4 regions of the Pseudomonas sp. 18-147 genome follow, and region 3 is predicted to be linked to each of the others. Evidence: predicted binding sites of a transcription regulator. Region 3 holds the regulator's gene; each other region holds the start of a gene.
The links. Region 3 encodes FliA, which starts transcription of late flagellar genes. Its sites were predicted from a motif close to CTAAAGTTTNNNNNNNNNNNGCCGNTAA; they were not measured.
Positions count from the first base shown of each region.

Region 1: the regulator FliA is predicted to act here: its motif matches at 1,976-2,003, upstream of ACM0M4_RS18460 (methyl-accepting chemotaxis protein).
Region 2: the regulator FliA is predicted to act here: its motif matches at 2,191-2,218, upstream of ACM0M4_RS26075 (methyl-accepting chemotaxis protein).
Region 4: the regulator FliA is predicted to act here: its motif matches at 1,712-1,739, upstream of ACM0M4_RS13335 (methyl-accepting chemotaxis protein).

Region 1 is NZ_CP182296.1:3,899,555-3,904,570, forward strand. It holds gene fabA (3-hydroxyacyl-[acyl-carrier-protein] dehydratase FabA) at 151-666, shown strand; gene fabB (beta-ketoacyl-ACP synthase I) at 678-1,895, shown strand; gene ACM0M4_RS18460 (methyl-accepting chemotaxis protein) at 2,050-3,675, shown strand; gene ACM0M4_RS18465 (winged helix-turn-helix transcriptional regulator) at 3,781-4,221, shown strand; gene ACM0M4_RS18470 (DUF3859 domain-containing protein) at 4,395-4,871, opposite strand; gene ACM0M4_RS18475 (amidohydrolase family protein) at 4,940-5,016, opposite strand, start outside.
Region 2 is NZ_CP182296.1:5,500,170-5,505,185, reverse strand. It holds gene ACM0M4_RS26080 (SOS response-associated peptidase) at 1-8, shown strand, start outside; gene ACM0M4_RS26075 (methyl-accepting chemotaxis protein) at 11-2,149, opposite strand; gene ACM0M4_RS26070 (M48 family metallopeptidase) at 2,312-3,133, shown strand; gene ACM0M4_RS26065 (NAD-dependent epimerase/dehydratase family protein) at 3,277-4,302, shown strand; gene ACM0M4_RS26060 (nuclear transport factor 2 family protein) at 4,312-4,755, opposite strand; gene ACM0M4_RS26055 (TMEM165/GDT1 family protein) at 4,872-5,016, opposite strand, start outside.
Region 3 is NZ_CP182296.1:4,157,011-4,162,026, forward strand. It holds gene ACM0M4_RS19675 (chemotaxis protein CheA) at 1-809, opposite strand, end outside; gene ACM0M4_RS19680 (protein phosphatase CheZ) at 1,010-1,798, opposite strand; gene ACM0M4_RS19685 (chemotaxis response regulator CheY) at 1,818-2,192, opposite strand; gene fliA (RNA polymerase sigma factor FliA) at 2,294-3,037, opposite strand; gene fleN (flagellar synthesis regulator FleN) at 3,034-3,876, opposite strand; gene flhF (flagellar biosynthesis protein FlhF) at 4,015-5,016, opposite strand, start outside.
Region 4 is NZ_CP182296.1:2,767,849-2,772,864, reverse strand. It holds gene ACM0M4_RS13335 (methyl-accepting chemotaxis protein) at 1-1,669, opposite strand, end outside; gene ACM0M4_RS13330 (Na+/H+ antiporter family protein) at 1,783-3,108, opposite strand; gene ACM0M4_RS13325 (methyl-accepting chemotaxis protein) at 3,367-5,016, shown strand, end outside.

The sequences.
Region 1 (5,016 bases), 260 kb from region 3:
GAACATCTGTTCGCCGGACACTGTGACTTTCACCGCAACGCAACAGTCTATGACTAGGCTGCCGCTGCGACGCCGATACAATAACCCGGCGCGACGGCCGCTGGACGAACCGCCACAACCCTGCAGTTCAGGGATTTTTGAGGAGCTCGCATGACCAAACAACACGCCTTCACCCGAGAAGACCTGCTGCGCTGCAGTCGCGGCGAGCTGTTCGGCCCGGGTAACGCGCAACTTCCCGCCCCCAACATGCTGATGATCGATCGCATCGTTCACATCAGCGATGTCGGCGGCAAGTATGGCAAGGGCGAGCTGGTCGCCGAGCTGGATATCAACCCGGACCTGTGGTTCTTCGCCTGTCACTTCGAAGGCGATCCGGTCATGCCCGGTTGCCTGGGCCTGGATGCCATGTGGCAGCTGGTCGGTTTCTACCTCGGCTGGCAGGGCAACCCCGGCCGCGGCCGCGCCCTGGGTTCGGGCGAAGTGAAGTTCTTCGGTCAGGTTCTGCCGACAGCGAAGAAGGTCACGTATAACATTCATATCAAGCGCACGATCAATCGTTCGCTGGTCCTGGCCATCGCCGACGGCACCGTCAGCGTCGATGGCCGCGAAATCTACAGTGCCGAAGGCCTCCGCGTCGGCCTGTTCACCTCCACTGACAGCTTCTAAGGGTTATCCGCATGCGTCGCGTCGTTATCACCGGTCTGGGCATCGTTTCCTGCCTCGGCAATGACAAAGACACCGTTTCCGCCAACCTCCGTGCGGGTCGGCCCGGCATTCGCTTCAATCCGTCCTACGCCGAGATGGGCCTGCGCAGCCACGTTTCCGGTTCGGTCGACCTGAACCTCGAAGAGCTGATCGATCGCAAGGTCTTCCGCTTCATGGGCGATGCCGCCGCTTACGCCTACCTGGCGATGGAGCAGGCGATCAAGGACTCCGGCCTGACTCCGGAACAGATTTCCAACCCCCGCACCGGCCTGATCGCCGGCTCCGGCGGCGCTTCCACCCTGAACCAGATGGAAGCCATCGACACCCTGCGCGAGAAAGGCGTCAAACGCATCGGCCCATACCGCGTGACCCGCACCATGGGCAGCACCGTATCGGCCTGCCTGGCCACGCCGTTCCAGATCAAGGGCGTCAACTACTCGATCTCCTCCGCCTGCGCCACCAGCGCGCATTGCATCGGCCAGGCCATGGAACAGATCCAGTTGGGCAAGCAGGACGTGGTCTTCGCCGGCGGCGGCGAAGAGGAACACTGGAGCCAGAGCTGCCTGTTCGACGCCATGGGCGCCCTCTCCACCCAGTACAACGAGACGCCGGAAAAGGCCTCCCGCGCCTACGACGCCAAGCGTGACGGCTTCGTCATCGCCGGCGGCGGCGGCATGGTGGTGGTCGAGGAGCTGGAGCATGCGCTCAAGCGCGGCGCCAAGATCTACGCCGAGATCGTCGGCTACGGCGCCACCTCCGACGGCTACGACATGGTCGCCCCGAGCGGCGAAGGCGCGATCCGCTGCATGCAGCAGGCGCTGGCCACCGTCGACGCGCCGATCGACTACCTGAACACCCACGGCACCTCCACCCCGGTCGGCGACGTCGCCGAGATCCGAGGCGTGCGCGAAGTGTTCGGCGACAAGGCGCCGGCCATCAGCTCGACGAAGAGCCTGTCCGGCCACTCGCTGGGCGCCGCCGGCGTACACGAGGCGATCTATTGCCTGCTGATGATGGAAGGCGGCTTCATCGCCGGCTCCGCCAACATCGACGAACTCGACCCGGAAGTGGCCGACCTGCCGATTCTCCGCGAGACCCGCGAGAACGCCAAGCTCGATACCGTCATGAGCAACAGCTTCGGCTTCGGCGGCACCAACGCCACCCTGGTCCTCAAGCGCTGGCAGGGTTGATTCCCTCCATAGCCGCATGAAGCGCCCTTCGGGGCGCTTTTTTGTACCCAGCGTTTCTTTACCCGGACTGCATGAACGGGCTAAACCTCCCGCCCTGCCTGCCGATAGTACTGGTCAGCCCCGTCCCTCTTCCTGCCCCCTGGAATCCGCCATCATGTCTTTGCGCAGTATGCCCATCGCGACCCGTGCCGCCCTGAGTTTCGCCCTGATCACCGCTCTGCTGGTCATCACCGGCATCTTTTCCCTGAACCGGATGGGTTCGCTCAACGAAGCCTCTTCGGACATCAGCGACAACTGGCTGCCTAGCGTCCGCGAAAGCGCCGAGTTGAACGTTCTGCTCGCCGAACTGCGGCAGGTGCAACTGGCCCATGTGCTGGCGGCGGACGATAGCAGCAAGCGCTTCCTGGAAAGCCGCATGACGGAAATCGGCAAGGAACTGACCGATCGCGAGGGCGCCTACCAACGGCTGATCAGTGGTGCCGACGAGCGCTCGATCTACGAGCGCTACCTGGCTACCCGGCAGACGCTCCTGCAAAGCCAGCAGACCCTGGTGCAGATGTCGCGCAGCAAGCCGCTGGAAGAGACCCGCCAGTACACCGAAAGCACCTTGCTCGACCAGTACCGCGCCACCCAGCAGCAACTGCAGGCGCTGATCGACTTCAACGTCAAGGGCGCCAGCCAGGCCAGCCACACGGCCGATGAGGTCTATGACAGCGCCTTCGCCGCAGTGATCGGCGTACTGCTGGTCGCCGGCCTCGCTACCGTGGTACTGGCCTGGCTGTTCACCCGCAGCATCACCCAACCGATCGGCGAGGCGCTGCGAGTGGCCGAGGTGATCGCTTCCGGTGACCTCACCAGCCGCATCGACACCTCTGGCCGCGACGAACCGGCCAAGCTGCTGGTCGCCCTCCAGGGCATGCAGGCACAACTGCGCCAGACCATCCAGCAGATCGGCAGCTCGGCGACCCAACTGGCCTCCGCCGCGGAGGAACTCAGCGCCGTCACCGAGCAGGGCAACCGCTCGCTGACCCAGCAGAACGACGAAATCCAGATGGCCGCCACCGCGGTCAACGAGATGACCGCCGCCGTCGAGGAAGTGGCGCGCAACGCCAGCTCCACCTCGGACGCCTCGTCCGCCTCCGAGCAATCGGCGCAGAACGGACGCCAGCGGGTACTGGAGACGGTCCAGGCGATCCGCCTGATGAGCGAAGAAGTGGACAATACCTCGGCGCTGGTCGGCGGCCTGGCGGAAAAGGCCCAGGACATTTCCAAGGTCCTCGACGTGATCCGCGGTATCGCCGAACAGACCAATCTCCTGGCGCTCAACGCGGCCATCGAGGCGGCTCGCGCCGGCGAGCAGGGCCGCGGTTTCGCCGTGGTCGCCGACGAGGTTCGCGCCCTCGCCCATCGCACCCAGGAATCCACCCGCGAGATCGAGCAGATGATCGCCAACATCCAGGAAGGCACCGGCGCCGCGGTCGGCGCCATGGACAGCAGCAGCGTACGCGCCCGCAACATGCTGGAGATCGCCGAAGCCGCCGGCCTGGCGCTCAACGAGATCGCGGAGCGGGTCGGCCAGATCAACGAGCGTACCCTGGTGATCGCCAGCGCCTCCGAGCAGCAGGCCCAGGTGGCCCGCGAGGTCGACCGCAACCTGGTGAACATCCGCGACATCTCGCTGCAGACGTCCGCCGGCTCCAACCAGACCGCCGCCGCCAGCCAGGAACTGTCGCAACTGGCCATCGACCTGAACAACATGGTCACCCGCTTCGTCGTCTGACCATGCCGTGCGCCGTCTCACGGCGGCGCACTTCCTCCGGTTGCCCAGCGTGGAGCCCGGGTTTTACCATGAAACCCGATCCTCTCCCCCTCCGGAGCCGCCCAGATGGTCAAGCGCACCAGCCACAAGCAAGCCAGTTGTCCAGTCGCCCGCCCGCTGGACGTGATCGGCGACGGCTGGTCGATGCTCATCGTGCGCGATGCCTTCGAAGGACTGACGCGCTTCGGCGAATTCCAGAAGAGCCTCGGCCTGGCCAAGAACATCCTGGCGGCGCGCCTGCGCAACCTGGTGGAGCACGGCGTGATGGTGGCGGTCCCGGCCGAAAGCGGCAGTCACCAGGAATACCGTCTGACTGACAAGGGACGCGCGCTCTTCCCCCTGCTGGTGGCGATTCGGCAGTGGGGCGAGGACTATTTCTTCGCCCCGGACGAATCCCATGTCCGCCTGGTCGAGCGCGACAGCGGCCAGCCGGTGCCGCGCCTGCAGGTACGCGCCGGCGACGGCAGTCCGCTCGCCGCGGAAGATACCCGGGTCAGCAGGGACTGATCGAAGGACGAACAGGCTACCGACGGCATCCGTTCGTACGCCGCCCAAACGGCGGATAACCGCAGGCGGTTATTCGCCCTACCGCACGCAGGCAACCCTTGCCCGGTAGAGCGAATGGCGCCCCCGCGTTATCCACGCCACACAAGAAAACCAGCGCTTTGCATGGCTCGCGCTCAGCGCACGTCGAAGGATTTCTCCGCCAGCAGGCGATCGCCCTGGAACACCATCAACCGCCATTCGCCCTTCACCACTTCGTGCGGCTCGGTGAATTCGTAGGCCATGACATCGGTCGGCGCGCCCGGCACCAGCTTCTGCACCACTTCGAACTTGTCATGCCGCTGACCATCCGGAGTGACCACGCCCGGGGTGAGGTAGAGCAGCGTCAAAGGCGTATCGCCTTCCTGCTTGCCGCTGAGTTGATAACGCATGCCGAACTTGGTGCCGAGCTTGGCCGGGACTTCGGTGGTCTGCTGGATGTTCTGCTCGCTACGGGTCAATACCCGTTCGCCGGGCTGGAAGTCCTGGTAGCGGCTTTCGAACACGCCATATTCGATGGGGCCGTCGATACGCACCTCGGCCTGCGCCGCCACGGCGACGCCGGCGCCGAGCAGGAAGACGGAACGACTGATGCAAGAACGGATGAAGGACATGACTCACTCCTGGATGGGACTGGCGCGAGCCTATGACGCCGGCATGACAGACTGATGACGAATCCGGGTTATTCGCCTCGCGGATCGGCGGGCTGGCGCGGCAGCACCGCCAGAAAGTTGTCCCGCGCCACCTGGCGAGCGACCT
Region 2 (5,016 bases), 1.3 Mb from region 3:
CGGCCTGACGCTAGACCCTGAACTGATTCACCAGGCGCCGCTGCTGCTCGGCCAGGCGGGTCAGCTCGGCGCTGGCCTGCGAGGCCTCGTCGGCGCCGCCGGCCACCTGGTTGGCGACCTGGCCGATGTTGGCGACGTTGCGGTTGATGTCCTCGGCCACCGCGCTCTGCTCCTCGGCGGCGCTGGCGATCTGGGTGTTCATGTCGTTGATCACCGATACCGCCTGGGTGATCGATTCCAGCGCCTCGGCCGCCTGGCGCGCATGGCGCACGCTGTCGTCGGTGCGCTCCTGGCTGTCCTGCATGACCTTCACCACGTCGCGGGTGCCCTGCTGCAACTGCTGGATCATGCTCTGGATTTCTTCGGTGGCCTGCTGGGTCTTCTGCGCCAGGTTGCGTACCTCGTCGGCCACCACCGCGAAACCGCGACCCTGCTCGCCGGCGCGGGCGGCCTCGATGGCGGCGTTGAGGGCGAGCAGGTTGGTCTGCTCGGCGATACCGCGGATCGCCACCAGGATCGCGTTGATGTTTTCGCTGTCCTTGGCCAGGTTCTGCACCACTCCGACCGCGCGGCCAATCTCGCTGGCCAGGGCCTGGATCGCCGCCGAGCTGCTTTCGACGATCTGCTTGCCCTGGTGCGCGGCCTGGTCCGCGTGGTTGGCTGCCTCGGCGGCGTGGGTGGCGTTGCGCGCCACGTCCTGGGCGGTGGCGGTCATCTCGTGGACCGCGGTGGCCACCAGTTCGATCTCCGCCAGTTGCTGCTGCACGCCCTGGTTGGTGCGGATGGCGATGTCGGCGGTGTGCTCCGAGGAGTCGCTGACCTTCTGCACCGATTGCACCACCTGGCCGATCATGTTCTGCAGTTTGCCAAGGAAGGTATTGAAGCCCTTGGCGATGGAGCCCAGCTCGTCGGCGCGCTCGCTGCTCAGGCGGCGGGTGAGGTCGCCTTCGCCCTGGGCGATGTCGTCGAGCATGCCGACCAATTGGCGCAGCGGCCGGGCGATGCCGTAGCCGACCAGCCAGACCACCAGCAGGCCGAGGGCCGCTACCACCAGGCCGGCCAGGCTCATGCCGAGGATATCCTGCTGGCGCTGGTCGCTCAGCTCGCCCTGGAGTTGCTGCAGTTCGCCGAATACCGCCGCCTGGGGAATCTGCAGCATGAGGGTCCAGCGCACGCCGCTGTCGGCGATGGTGAAAGGCAGGAACAGCTCGATGTGGCCGTGCTCGGCGTCGATGTCGTAGAGCGGCTGGTCGACCGTGAGGTTTTTCAGGTTGTCCACTTCGTTGCCGTCGAGGACGCTGCCGGCGGGCTCGCCGAGCTTGCTGTCGTCGCGGGTGTAGGCCACCAGGCGGCCGTTGCTGGCGATCAGCGCCATTTCCCCGGCGCCATCGTAGAGCTGCTGGTCGGCGCGCTTGAGCAGGTCCTGGATGAAGGCCAGCGAGAGGTCGGCACCGACTGCGCCGCGGAACTGGTCACCGACCATGATCGGCACGTTGAAGGACGACATCATCACGGTCTTGCCGCCCATTTCGTAAGGGGCCGGGTCGATGATGCAGGGACGCTTGTTCTCTTTCGGACAGGCATAGAACTCGTTCTCGCGCACCCCGGTGGGCAGCAGCTTTTCGCTATCGATGCTGTCGGCCATGGCCTCCACGATCGGCTTGCCGTCGGCGCCGCGATACCACCAGGGCAGGTAGCGGCCGTCCGGGCCGTAGCCCTTGCCGGGTTGCCCGGCGAAGGCGGCATCGGTATCGAAGGCATTGGGTTCCCAGGCCATGAAGGTGTCGAGCAGCTTGGGGTTGTTCTGCACGGTGCTGCGCAGCAGCGCGGAGATTTCGTCGCGGCTGGCGTTCAGCTGCGGCATGCCGTCGGCGCCCGGCTCGCCGAGCAGGCGGGTGCTGTTGGCCAGGCCGTGGACCACCGTCAGCGGATACTCCAACTCGCGCTGGATCTGGCTGACCTGGGCGCGGGCCAGGGCCACCAGGCGCTCGTTGATGACCTTCTCCAACAGGCCCTGGGTGCGTTGCTGCACCAGCTCCTGCGTTCGCGCGCCGGCGAACAGGGCGTACAGCACCAGCACCACGACGACGCTTAGAACGCTGGCGCCGGCGAGGGCGGCGACAGAAAACTGGATCGACTTGAGCTTCATGATGGGACTTCTGACCCTTGTTGGAATTGTCTCTGAGGAGCTTATCGGCAGGAGGACGGCAAATCCTTAATCGGCCGTCGGAGATTTCCTCGCCAACGGCTGTTGCCCGCGTTCGAGGCGCGGCCTACCATGCGCTCGGCCTTCAGAGGAGAACAAAGGACCATGGCTCATCCCTTCCGATTCGCCACCCTCGCCGGCGCGCTGCTGCTCGCCGGTTGCCAGGCAGTGAACACCACCAGTGGCGGCGCCGTCGGCGTCGACCGCAAGCAATACATGTTCAGCATGTTGTCCAGCCAGGAAGTCGACCAGATGTACGCCCAGTCGTACCAGAAGACTCTCGGCGAGGCGAAAAGCGCCGGCGTGCTCGATACCAGCAGCGCCGACGCGCGGCGAGTCAAGGCGATCGCCCAGCGGCTGATCCCGCAGACCGCCGCCTTCCGCCCGGACGCCACCGGCTGGAACTGGGAAGTCAATGTGGTGAAGAGCGACGAGCTCAACGCCAACTGCGGTCCCGGCGGCAAGATCATTTTCTACACCGGGCTGATCGACAAGCTGAAGCTCACCGACGACGAGATAGCCGCGGTGATGGGCCACGAGATCGCCCACGCCCTGCGCGAGCATGGGCGCGAGGCCATGTCCAAGGCCTACGGCGTGCAGGTGGCCAGCCAGATCGGCGCCCTGGCCGGCCTCGGCCAGGAAAGCCTGCAACTGGCCAATACCGGCGTCGACTACCTGATGACCCTGCCCAACAGTCGTGCCAACGAGAACGAAGCCGACCTGATCGGTCTCGAGCTGGCCGCCCGCGCCGGCTACAACCCGGAAGCGGCGATCACCCTCTGGCAGAAGATGGGCAGGGCCAGCGGCGGCGCCAGCCAGCCCGAGTTCACCAGCACCCACCCCTCCGACAGTTCGCGGATGGCCAATCTCCAGGCCGCGATTCCCAAGGTGATGCCGCTGTACCAGCAGGCCAGGCGCGGCAAGTGAGGCCAGGGCGCGCGGTCGCGGGGGGCGGCCGGCGCGCCGACAGGCTTACCATCGGAAACGCCTGTTGTGTATTTCCGTAACCTGCTGTTTGGTATCTCGCCGGTGTTCGGCCTAGACTGCTGGCCGACCCGCTTGCGGGACCCGTGGACGAACAGCCACTCTCACGCCCTGGAGCTCATGTGAAATACGCCGTACTCGGAGCCACCGGCCTGCTGGGACATCACGCCGCGCGCGCCATCAGGGCCGCCGGTCACGATCTGGTGCTGATCCACCGTCCTTCTTCGCAGATCCAGCGTCTCGCCTATCTGGAGCCCGAGTGCCGGGTCGCCGAGATGCTCGACCACGCCGGCCTGGAACGCGCCCTGCGCGGCCTCGACGGGGTGATCTTCAGCGCCGGCTACTATCCTTCGCGGCCGCGCCGCTGGCAGGAGGAAGTGGCCAGCGCGCTGGGCCAGACCAACCCGTTCTATGCCGCCTGCCTGCAGGCCAGGGTGCCGCGCATCCTCTATGTCGGTTCGGCATATGCCATGCCCCGCCATCCCCAGGGACTACCGGGCCACGAGGGGTTGTTCTACGACAGCCTGCCGAGCGGCAAGAGTTCCTACGTGCTGTGCAAATGGGCGCTCGACGAGCAGGCCCGGGAGCAGGCGCGCAACGGCCTGCCGGTGGTGATCGGGATTCCCGGCATGGTACTCGGCGAACTGGACATCGGCCCGACTACCGGGCGCGTGATCACCGCCATCGGCAATGGCGAGATGACCCACTACGTCGCCGGCCAGCGTAACGTCATCGATGCCGCCGAAGCCGGGCGCGGACTGCTGATGGCCCTTGAGCGCGGGCGTATCGGCGAGCGCTACCTGCTGACCGGGCACAACCTGGAAATGGCCGACCTGACCCGGCGCATCGCCGAGCTGCTCGGCCAGCCTGCGCCGCAGCCGATGTCGATGGCCATGGCTCGCGCGCTGGCCACCCTGGGCCGCTTGCGCTACCGGGTCAGCGGCCAGTTGCCGCTGCTCGACGAAACCGCCATCGAGGTGATGGCTGGCGGGCAGTTCCTCGATGGACGCAAGGCCCGCGAGGAACTCGGCTTCTTCTCCACCACCGCCCTCGACGACACCCTGCTGCGCGCCATCGACTGGTTCCGCGACAACGGCTATTTCAATGCCTAGGACGGTTGGCTAGGGCAGCGCTTTTTCCGCGAAGGGTCGGGTCTGCAGTCCCAGCTGGGCGCGAAAGCTCTCCATGTCGAACATGGTGCACAGCTCCTGCAACTGGCCCTGCGGGTTGAACACCCAGAAGCCCATCGCGGAAATGCTCAGCACCTTGTCGCTGGCCGGATAGCCCAGGGTCGGCCGGACGATGGTGCCGATCAGCGTGCTCCAGGTGAACACCTTGCGTTCCTCGCCGATGCAGTCTTCGACCACGACCTCCAGGTCCGGCATCGCCGTGCGGATGTCCTGCAGCAGGCGGATATAGCCGGCGGTATCCAGGGGACGGCCGATGAACGAGCTTTTGTAGAGGAAATCCTTGCTGTGCAACTGCTCCACCAACGCCATGCGGCCCTTGTTCCAGGACAGCTCGATGTGATGGCGGGCGAGTCGTTTCAGGTCGTGTGAGGGCATCTCCGGCTCTCGAGGGCGAGTGGTGGGGCAGGCATCCGGTGCCTGCCTGAACTGTAGCCGTTCCTATGCATTTTGCATTGGCCGCCCAGCCATCCCGGGCCCGGCGGCGCAGTCCTTCAGAGCCAGCCGGTCAATTGCGCGGCGTGCCAGGCGGCGTACAGGCCAAGTGCGGCGAAGGCGGCCGCGGCCAGGCGGCGGATCAGGGTCAGCGGCAGCTTGTCGGCGGCCAGGTTGCCGATCAGTACCACCGGTACGTTGGCG
Region 3 (5,016 bases):
GCGGCTTCCGGGACATCGCCGAACTTGCCCTTGCCGTGCAGTTCGTCGAGCAGCGCCTCGAACTCGTCGTCGCTGATATCGTCACCAGCGGCAGCCGCGGCCGGCTCGACCGCCTCGGCGGGGACTTGCGCAGGCTCGGCCGAGACCGCCGGCGGGACGAACTTGCCCTTGCCGTGCAACTGGTCGAGCAACGCCTCGAACTCGGCGTCGCTGATCTCGTCGCCAGCGGGAGCCGCGGGCGCTTCTGCAACGGCGGAAGCCGGCGCTTCGTCGCCCTGGAGAGCATCCAGCAACTGCTCGAACTCGTCGTCGGTGATATCGCTGGAGACACTCTGCGCGGGCGCTTCCGGCGGCGCCGCAGGCTCGGCTGGCGGAACGGCCGCCGGCGGCGCTTGCACAGGTTCCGCAGGCGCGGCGCCCTCAGGCTCGGCCAGGCGGGCAAGGGCCGCCAGCAGCTCGGGCGTCGCCGGGGTCGGTTCGGACTGCTCGCGCACCTGGTCGAACATCGCGTTGACCGTATCCAGCGCCTGCAGCACCACATCCATCAGTTCGGAGCTGACGCGCCGCTCGCCCTTGCGCAGGATATCGAAGACGTTTTCCGCAATGTGGCAGCATTCCACCAGCGCGTTCAGCTGGAGGAAGCCGGCACCGCCCTTGACCGTATGGAACCCACGGAAAATGGCATTGAGCAGGTCCATGTCGTCCGGCCGGCTCTCCAGCTCGACCAGTTGCTCGGACAATTGCTCGAGAATCTCGCCGGCCTCAACCAGGAAGTCCTGGAGGATTTCTTCATCGGCGTCGAAGCTCATTCGGCTGCTCCCAGAGACGTGTTACTCGAAAGGATCGGCAGGACCGCTGTCCTGCCGGAAATACCGGCCCGGCTTTCCGGACCGACTTCAGCCCGCCCGCCGGGATCACCGGCATGACGAAGGCTGTGCCAGCAGCCCGCGGATGCCAGCGTTCAATGCTTACTTAACGGCAGCGATGCCGCAGTCTTGAGCCGGGCGGGTCAGAAACCCAGGCTGGACAGCAGATCGTCCACGTCATCCTGCCCGGACACCACATCCTCTCGTTTTTCCGCGGCGACCTGCGGCCCCTCGCCCTTGGCCGAACGCTCCAGCGCGGCCTGGTGGCGCATGCTCACGTGGTCGTGCTCGATTCCGGCGTAACGGTCCACCTGGCCGGCCATCCAGACCAGCTTCACGAGGTTGCTCTCGACCTCGGTGACCAGCTTGGTGACACGCTTGATCACCTGGCCGGTCAGGTCCTGGTAATCCTGCGCCAGCAGGATGTCATTGAGCTGCGAGGACAACTGGCCGGCGTTCTCGCCGCTGCGCACGAGGAACTGTTCGATGCGCTTGGCCAGCTCGCGGAAGCCGTCAGCGTCGATTTCCCGGCGCATGAAGCGTTGCCACTCCTGGTGCAGCTCCCGCGAATCGTCGCCCAGTTGGTTGACCAGCGGGGCGCTCTGCTCCACCAGGTCCATGGTCCGGTTGGCGGCCTTCTCGGTCATTTCCACCACGTAGGAAAGACGATCGGTGGCATCGGCGATCTGCGACATTTCCTGCGCGTGGGGGGAATGCGGGTCGATCTGGAAATCGACGATGGCGTTGTGCAGTTCGCGGGTCAGCTTGCCCACTTCCTGGTAGAGGCCACGGTCCCTGGCCTGGCTGAGCTCCTGGATCAATTGCACCGCCTGCTGGAAGTGCCCCCGTTCGAGACAGTCCACCAGTTCGCGCGCGTGTTTTTTCAGGGTCGATTCGAATTCGTCGCCCGTGGAATCGTTACCAAGCACCATGACACCCTCTTGGCCGGCTTCAGCCGTTGACCCGCTCGAAAATCTTCTCGATCTTTTCCTTCAGGACCTGAGCGGTGAAGGGTTTGACCACATAGCCGTTGACCCCGGCCTGGGCCGCTTCGATGATCTGGTCGCGCTTGGCCTCGGCGGTGACCATCAGCACCGGCAGGTGCTTGAGGCGCTCGTCGGCGCGAACCGCGCGCAGCAGATCGATGCCGGTCATGCCCGGCATGTTCCAGTCGGTGACGAGAAAGTCGAAATTGCCGCTGTGCAGCATCGGCAGCGCCGTGGTGCCGTCGTCGGCCTCGGCGGTATTGGTGAAGCCCAAGTCCCGCAAGAGGTTCTTGATGATGCGTCTCATCGTGGAAAAGTCGTCCACGATGAGAATTTTCATGTTCTTGTCCAAGTAAACCTCCGTACAGACCAGAGCGCGCCCCAGGGGACGCGCCACACATTCTTTTGCGTTAACGGTTACAAGCTGCGGTCGAGGCCGGTTCAGGCCGACCGCCAATCGGCCAGGCGCGCGCGCAAACGCGCGGCGCACTGGCTGTGCAACTGGCTGACCCGCGATTCGCTGACGCCCAGTACCTCGCCGATCTCCTTGAGGTTGAGTTCCTCGTCGTAATACAACGCCAGCACCAGGCGCTCGCGCTCCGGCAACTTGGCGATGGCATCCGCCAGGGCCGCCTGGAAACGTTCGTCGAGCAGGCCGTGGATCGGTTCGTTGTGACTGAGGCTGGTGTCTTCCGGCAATCCATGTTCGCCGTCCTGCAACAGGTCGTCGAAGCTGTACAGGCGGCTGCCCTGCGTGTCGCTGAGGATGCCGTAGTAATCTTCGAGGCTCAATTGGAGTTCGGCAGCAACTTCGTGATCTTTAGCGTCGCGTCCGGTTCTCGCCTCGATCGCGCGGATCGCGTCGGTCACCATGCGCGTGTTGCGGTGCACCGAACGCGGCGCCCAGTCGCCCTTGCGGACCTCGTCGAGCATGGCCCCGCGGATACGGATGCCGGCATAGGTCTCGAAGCTGGCGCCCTTGCCGGCGTCGTATTTCTTCGCGGCCTCGAGCAGGCCGATCATGCCGGCCTGCATCAGGTCCTCCACCTGCACGCTGGCCGGCAGGCGGCCGAGCAGGTGATAGGCGATGCGCTTGACCAGTGGTGCGTAACGCTGGATCAGTTGCTCCTGGGAGTTCTGCGCTTGCGCCTTGCTATACATACGCACTCCAGAGGCCGCTGTCATACGGCCGAACCTGTCGCGGGGTGTTGGACCAGTCGTTCGACGAAGAACTCCAGGTGCCCGCGCGGGTTGGCCGGCAGCGGCCAGCTATCGACCTTCTGCGCGACCGCCTTGAAGGCCAGGGACGCCTTCGAGCGGGGGAATGCCTCGTATACGGCTCGCTGTTTCTGCACGGCCTTGCGTACCGACTCGTCGTAAGGGATGACACCTACATACTGTAGTGCGACGTCGAGGAAACGGTCAGTGACCTTGGTCAGTTTGGCGAACAGGTTGCGTCCTTCCTGCGGGCTGTGGGCCATGTTGGCCAGGACCCGGAAGCGGGTCATGCCGTGGTCGCGGTTGAGCAGTTTGATCAGGGCGTAGGCATCGGTGATCGAGGTCGGCTCGTCGCAGACGACCAGCAGCACCTCCTGCGCGGCGCGGACGAAACTGACCACCGAATCGCCGATTCCGGCGGCAGTGTCGACGACCAGGACATCGAGGTTGTCGCTGATATCGCTGAACGCCTGGATCAGCCCCGCATGCTGCATGGGCGAGAGGTGCACCATGCTCTGCGTGCCGGAGGCCGCGGGAACGATGCGCACGCCACCGGGACCGAGGAGGAGGACATCGCGCAGTTCGCAGCGTCCCTCGATCACGTCGGCCAGGGTGCGCTTGGGCGTGAGTCCCAGCAGGACGTCGACGTTGGCCAGGCCGAGGTCGGCATCCAGCAGCATGACGCGACGGCCGAGATCGGCCAGAGCCAGTGCCAGGTTCACCGACACATTGGTCTTGCCGACGCCGCCCTTGCCGCCAGTTACTGCGATCACCTGTACGGGATGCATGCTACCCATCTGCTTCATACCTTGTGTTGTCGTCTTCCCGGAACGCCCCTTCCAGCGCTCTCCGGTTTTGGCGGGAACGATGCGCCATCGCTCCCGGCCCGGCGGAAGCCACCTTCGCTTCCGTCACCCGCGCCACGCGCGGTTCTTCCCACGTCCTCAGCCGGCACGCCGCGCCGGTTGCTGGTAGAGCCCGGCGAACATCTCGGCCATGGCGTCCTCGCTGGGCTCTTCCGGTGCCTGCAGGCTCACCGCCCGGCTGACCAGTTGGTGACTGCGCGCCACCTGCAGGTCGTCCGGAATCCGCGGCCCATCCGCCAGATAGGCTACCGGGAGACGCTGGGCGATAGCCAGCGCCATCGATTCACCGAGGCTGCCCGCCTCGTCCAGCTTAGTCAGGATGCAACCCGCCAGCCCGCAGTGCCGATAGGTCTGGTAGGCCGACTTGAGCACCTGGCTCTGGCTGGTGGTGGCCATCACCAGGTAATTCTTCACGTTCAGGCTCGGCGACGCCAGTGCCTCGAGCTGCATGCGCAATGCCGGGTCGCTGGCCGGCAGGCCGGCGGTATCGATCAGCACCATGCGCTTGCGCGCCAGCGGCGCCAGGGCCTGGATCAGCGACTGGCCGGGATCGACCAGGGTCACCGGTACGTTGAGGATCCGACCGAGGGTCTTGATCTGCTCCTGGGCGCCGATCCGGTAGCTGTCCATGCTCACCAGCGCCAGGCTCTGGGCGCCGTACTTGAGGACGTAGCGCGCGGCCATCTTCGCCAGGGTGGTGGTCTTGCCGGCACCTGCCGGGCCGACCAGGGCCAGTACGCCGCCCGCGTCGAGCGGGTCCTGCTCGGGGGTCTGCACGGCACGCGACAGGTGCGCCAACAGCATGCGCCAGGCCTGGCGCGTATCGCCCACCGCGGCGACCCGCTCCAGCAACGGCTTGCTCAGCTCCGCCGGCAAGCCCATGCGCTGCAGGCGCCGCCAGAGATTGGCCTGCTGCGGACGCTGGTGCTGCAACTGGCCCCAGGCGATGGAACCCAGTTGTACCTCGATCAGCTCGCGCAGGCCGTTCAGTTCGAAACGCATTGCCTCGAGGGTCTGGCCGCCCGCCTGGGGCTTGGCCTGCGCCGCCGTCATGGACTCGGCCAGGGACGGACGCGCCGG
Region 4 (5,016 bases), 1.4 Mb from region 3:
CGACCAGTCGGCCCAGGCCCTGGCCCAGTTGCGCCAGGCTGCGGGCGGTCTGCGCGCCCTGCTGGGCCTCGTCGGCGACGCTGTCCACCGCGCCGGCGATCTGGTGCACGCTGCGGTTGATCTCCTCGGCCACCGCGGTCTGCTCCTCGGCGGCGCTGGCGATCTGCGCGTTCATCGCGTTGATGGTGGCGATCAGCTGGGCGATGGCATCCAGCGAATCGCCGGCCTGGTTGGCCTGGTTGCTGGTGCCCTCGCCGGCCTCGCCGGAACGGCGCATGGCGTCGACCGCGGCGTTGGTGCCCTGCTGCAGGCGATCGATCATGCCCTGGATTTCCTGGGTACTCTGCTGGGTGCGGCTGGCCAGCGCCCGCACTTCGTCGGCGACCACCGCAAAGCCACGTCCGGCCTCGCCGGCACGGGCCGCCTCGATGGCCGCGTTGAGCGCCAGCAGGTTGGTCTGTTCGGCAATGGAGCGGATCACCCCGAGCACACTGACGATGGATTGCACGTCCTGCTGCAGGCTATCCAGAGAAGTCCCGCTGTCGCGGATCTCGTCCACCAGCGCGTGGATGCGCTCGATGCTGCCGTCCACCACGCGCTTGGCCGCCTGGCCTTCGTGGTCGGTCTGCTGCGCGGCCTCGGCGGCGCGCTGGGCGCTCTGCGCCACTTCATGGGCGGCGGCGGACATCTCGTTGATCGCGGTGGCGACCTGGTCGGTCTCGTGGCGCTGGCGCTCCATGGCCTGCTCGGAACGCTCGGCCTGGGCCGACATCTGCTCCACCAGTTGCTTGAGGTCGCCGGTCATCCCGGCGATCTGCCGCACCAGACCGTGGATCTTCTCGACGAAGCGGTTGAAGGAACCGGCCAGCTCGCCCAGCTCGTCGTGGCTGGTCACCGGTAGGCGACGGGTCAGGTCGCCTTCGCCGGCGGCGATGTCATCGAGGTTCTGGCGGATCTGGTGCAACGGCCGCAGCATCGCGTTGGCCACCGCCAGGCCGATCACCAGCAGGACCACCAGAAGGACGCCGGCGATCCCCACGATACTGGCGATCAGGGTGCCGATACGCTCGTCGATGTCCTGCTTGATTTCCACCAACTGGGCCTCGACGCCGTCGAGGTTGATCGCCGAGCCGATAACCATGTCCCACTTCGGCAGGTACAGGGTGTAGGACAGCTTGGGCACCATGACGCTCTCGTTGCCCGGCAGCGGCGAGGTATAGGTCACGTAGTGGCTGCCGTTGCGGCCGGCCTCCACCAGTTCGCGGTTGAGGTAGACGCCGCTGGGATCGCGGCGGTCGCGGAAGCTCTTGCCGACGTCCACCGGGCTGTCGCCGCGAAACAGGCGCACCACCTGGGAGTCGTAGCCGAAGATATAGCCGTCCTTGCCGTACTTGATCTTCGACAGGCGCGCGATGGCCTCGGCGCGGGCATTCAGGTCGCCGTTGGCCGAGCGGTCGTACTCGGCCTGGATACTGCCCATGGCGATCTGCACGTAGTGCTCGAGTTCGGCACGACGGTCGCCGAGCAGGCGCTCGCGGGTATCCTTGACTTCGGCATCAGCCTGTTTTTTCAGGATCAGCACCGCTCCGCCGCTGAGCACCAGGGCGAAGAGCAGCACCGGCACCATGGCCAGCAGGAGGACTTTGGATTTCAGGGTCAGACGCATCATCAACTCCTAGCATGACGCCCAATAAAAAACGGGATTCCCGTTTCATCGGCAATCCCGTCGGAAGCTTAAGCGGCCGGCCCGACATTCCGTCAGGCGACCGCCCGAGATGGAACTCAGAGCAACATCGCGGCGGCCCAGCCGAACACCAGCAACGGCAGGTTGTAGTGCAGGAAGGTCGGCACCACGGTGTCCCAGATGTGATTGTGCTGGCCGTCGACGTTGAGCCCGGAGGTCGGCCCAAGGGTCGAGTCCGACGCCGGAGAACCTGCATCCCCCAGCGCGCCGGCGGTGCCGACGATGCTGACGATGGCCAGCGGGCTGAAGCCCAGTTGCACCGCCAGCGGGACGAAGATCGCGGCGATGATCGGCACGGTGGAGAACGACGAGCCGATGCCCATGGTGACCAGCAGGCCGACCAGCAGCATCAGCATGGCGCCGACCGCCTTGCTGTTGCCGATCCAGGCCACCGAGGCGTCGACCAGGCTCTGCACCTCGCCGGTGGCCTTCATCACCTCGGCGAAACCGGCCGCGGCGATCATGATGAAACCGATGGTGGCCATCATCTTCATGCCTTCGGTGAACAGGTCGTCGGTCTCCTTCCAGCGCACCACGCCGGACAGCGAGAAGACCACGAAACCGACCAGCGCGCCGATGATCATCGAGTCCAGCCACAGCTGTGCGACGAACGCGGCGACGATGGATACCCCGGCCACCGCCAGGCTCTTCGGGTTGTAGCTGACATCGACGCGTTCGGCCTGCTCGATCCGCTGCAAGTCGTAGATGCGCTTGCGGCGGTAGCTGAACAGCACCGCGATGAGCAACCCGGCGAGCATGCCCAGGGCTGGGATGAACATGGCGTGGGTGACGTTGATCCCGCTGACGTCGACGCCGTTGCGCGCCACGTTGGCCAGCAGGATTTCATTGAGGAAGATGTTGCCGAAGCCCACCGGCAGGAACATGTACGGGGTGATCAGGCCGAAGGTGATGACGCAGGCGATCAATCGCCGGTCGATCTGCAGCTTGCTCAGCACATAGAGCAGCGGCGGCACCAGCAGCGGGATGAAGGCGATATGGATCGGCAGGATATTCTGCGAGGATACCGCCACGCAGAGCAGCAGGCCGACCAGGATCCACTTGAACGCACCGGCGCCCTTGCCCTGCTCGTCGTGCCGGCCGAGCAGCGCCAGGACCTTGTCGGCCAGCGCATGGGCCACGCCGGAGCGGGCGATGGCCACGGCGAAGGCGCCGAGCATGGCGTACGACAGGGCCACCGTGGCACCCCCGCCGAGGCCGCCGTTGAAGGCCTTGAGAGTCCCCTCAAGGCCTAGGCCACCGAACAGTCCGCCGACCACCGCGCCGATGATCAGCGCCAGCACGACATGCACACGGCAAAGGCTGAGGACGAGCATCAGCCCCACCGCCAGCACCACTGCGTTCATCGTTGAACTCCTTGCAAATGAAACGAACTCGACCGTCTGCGGCCGAAAAAAGGGGCGTACTCTGCTACAGCCATCCTCGCCTGTCAAAGCCGCGCATGCGCGAATGTCGCCTGGCTATAAACCGTTGTGCACGGTTCTTGCGTGCGATTCGCCGAACGACGGCAATCCGGCGCCAGCGACCGGACCGTCGTCAAGAATGGGCGAGCCCTGCCGATAAGCCTTGGGCCCCCGCAGTTTCTTCGTACAAGGACCCCTCCCATGTTCCTTCGCCGCCTGTCCATCCAATGGAAGATCACCCTGCTGGCAGGGCTCTGCCTGCTCGGCGTGGTCGCCTTGCTGGTCGGCCTTTCGGTCTACCGCATGCAGCACAGCAGCGTGCTGGTGAAAAGCGCCAGTACGCAGATGCTCGACGAATCGGCGCGCCTGCGCCTGGAAGCCCGCGGGGAATTGCAGGCGTTACGCATCCAGCGCTATTTCATGGATGCCTTCCAGTACGGCAAGGGCTTCTCCCGGCAGATCCTGTTCCTCCGCGACCAGGCGCAGAAGCGCTTCCTCGATGCCTACGACCTGCGCGAAGACCTGACCCGCCAGGTGCGCACCGCGCTCGCCGCCAATCCCGAGGTGCTCGGCCTGTACGTGGTCTTCGAACCCAATGCGCTGGACGGCAAGGACGAACTGTTCGTCGACCAGCCCGCCCTGGGCAGCAACGACAAGGGACGCTTCTCCCTGTACTGGGCGCAGGCCACGCCGGGACAGCTGGAATCCGAGTCGATGATCGAGTCCGAACTCGCCGACACCAGCAGCGGGCCCAGCGGCGCGGCCTACAACGCCTGGTACACCTGCCCGAAGGAAAGCGGGCAACCCTGCGTGCTCGATCCTTACTTCGACAAGGTCGGCGAACGCCAACTGCTGATGACCAGCATCGCCTTTCCCCTCGAACTGGATGGCAAGGTGATCGGCGTGATGGGCCTGGACATCAACCTGAGCAACCTGCAGGCGCTCAGCGAACAGGGCAACCGCGAACTCTACGACGGCGTCGGCCAGGTCGGCATCCTCAGCCCGGCCGGGCTGTTCGCCGGCAACAGCCGCGACGCCGGCCTGCTCGGCAAGAACCTGGCCAAGGCGGATCCGCAGCACGCCGGCGAACTCCTGCAACTGCTGGCCGCCGGCAAGAGCCGGTTGTTCAACGAGAACGACGACCTCAAGGTGCTGCAACCGTTGCAGCCGATTCCCGGCGCCAAGCCCTGGGGCGTGCTCCTCGAAGTGCCGAAGAGCGCCCTGCTCGGCCCGGCCCTGGCGCTGGAGCGGCAACTGGACGACATGCGTCGCGAAGGCACCTGGGTCGAACTGGGCCTCGGCCTCGGCGCCGCGGTGCTCGGCCTGCTGGTGCTGTGGCTGAGCGCCCGCGGCGTGACCCGGCCGATCCTCGGCGTCGCCCACATGCTGCGCGACATCGCCAGCGGCGAAGGCGACCTGACCCAGCGTCTGCCGCACACCGGGCGCGACGAGCTGGGCGAACTGGCCGGTTGGTTCAACCGTTTTCTCGACAAGCTGCAGCCGATCATCCGCGACGTGAAGGTCTCGGTGCGCGATGCGCGCAGTACCGCCGACCAGTCGGCGGCGATTTCCAGCCAGACCAGCGCCGGCATGCAGCAGCAGTTCCGCGAGATCGACCAGGTCGCCACCGCATCCCACGAGATGACCGCCACTGCCCAGGACGTCGCCCGTAGCGCCGCCCAGGCCGCCGACGCCGCGCGCGGTGCCGACCAGGCGACCCGCGACGGCCTGGCGCTGATCGACCGCACCACCCAGAGCATCGACAGCCTGGCCGCCAACCTGACCAGCGCCATGGGCCAGGTCGAGCAACTGGCCAGCAGCAGCGAGGAAATCGGTTCGGTGCTGGAAGTG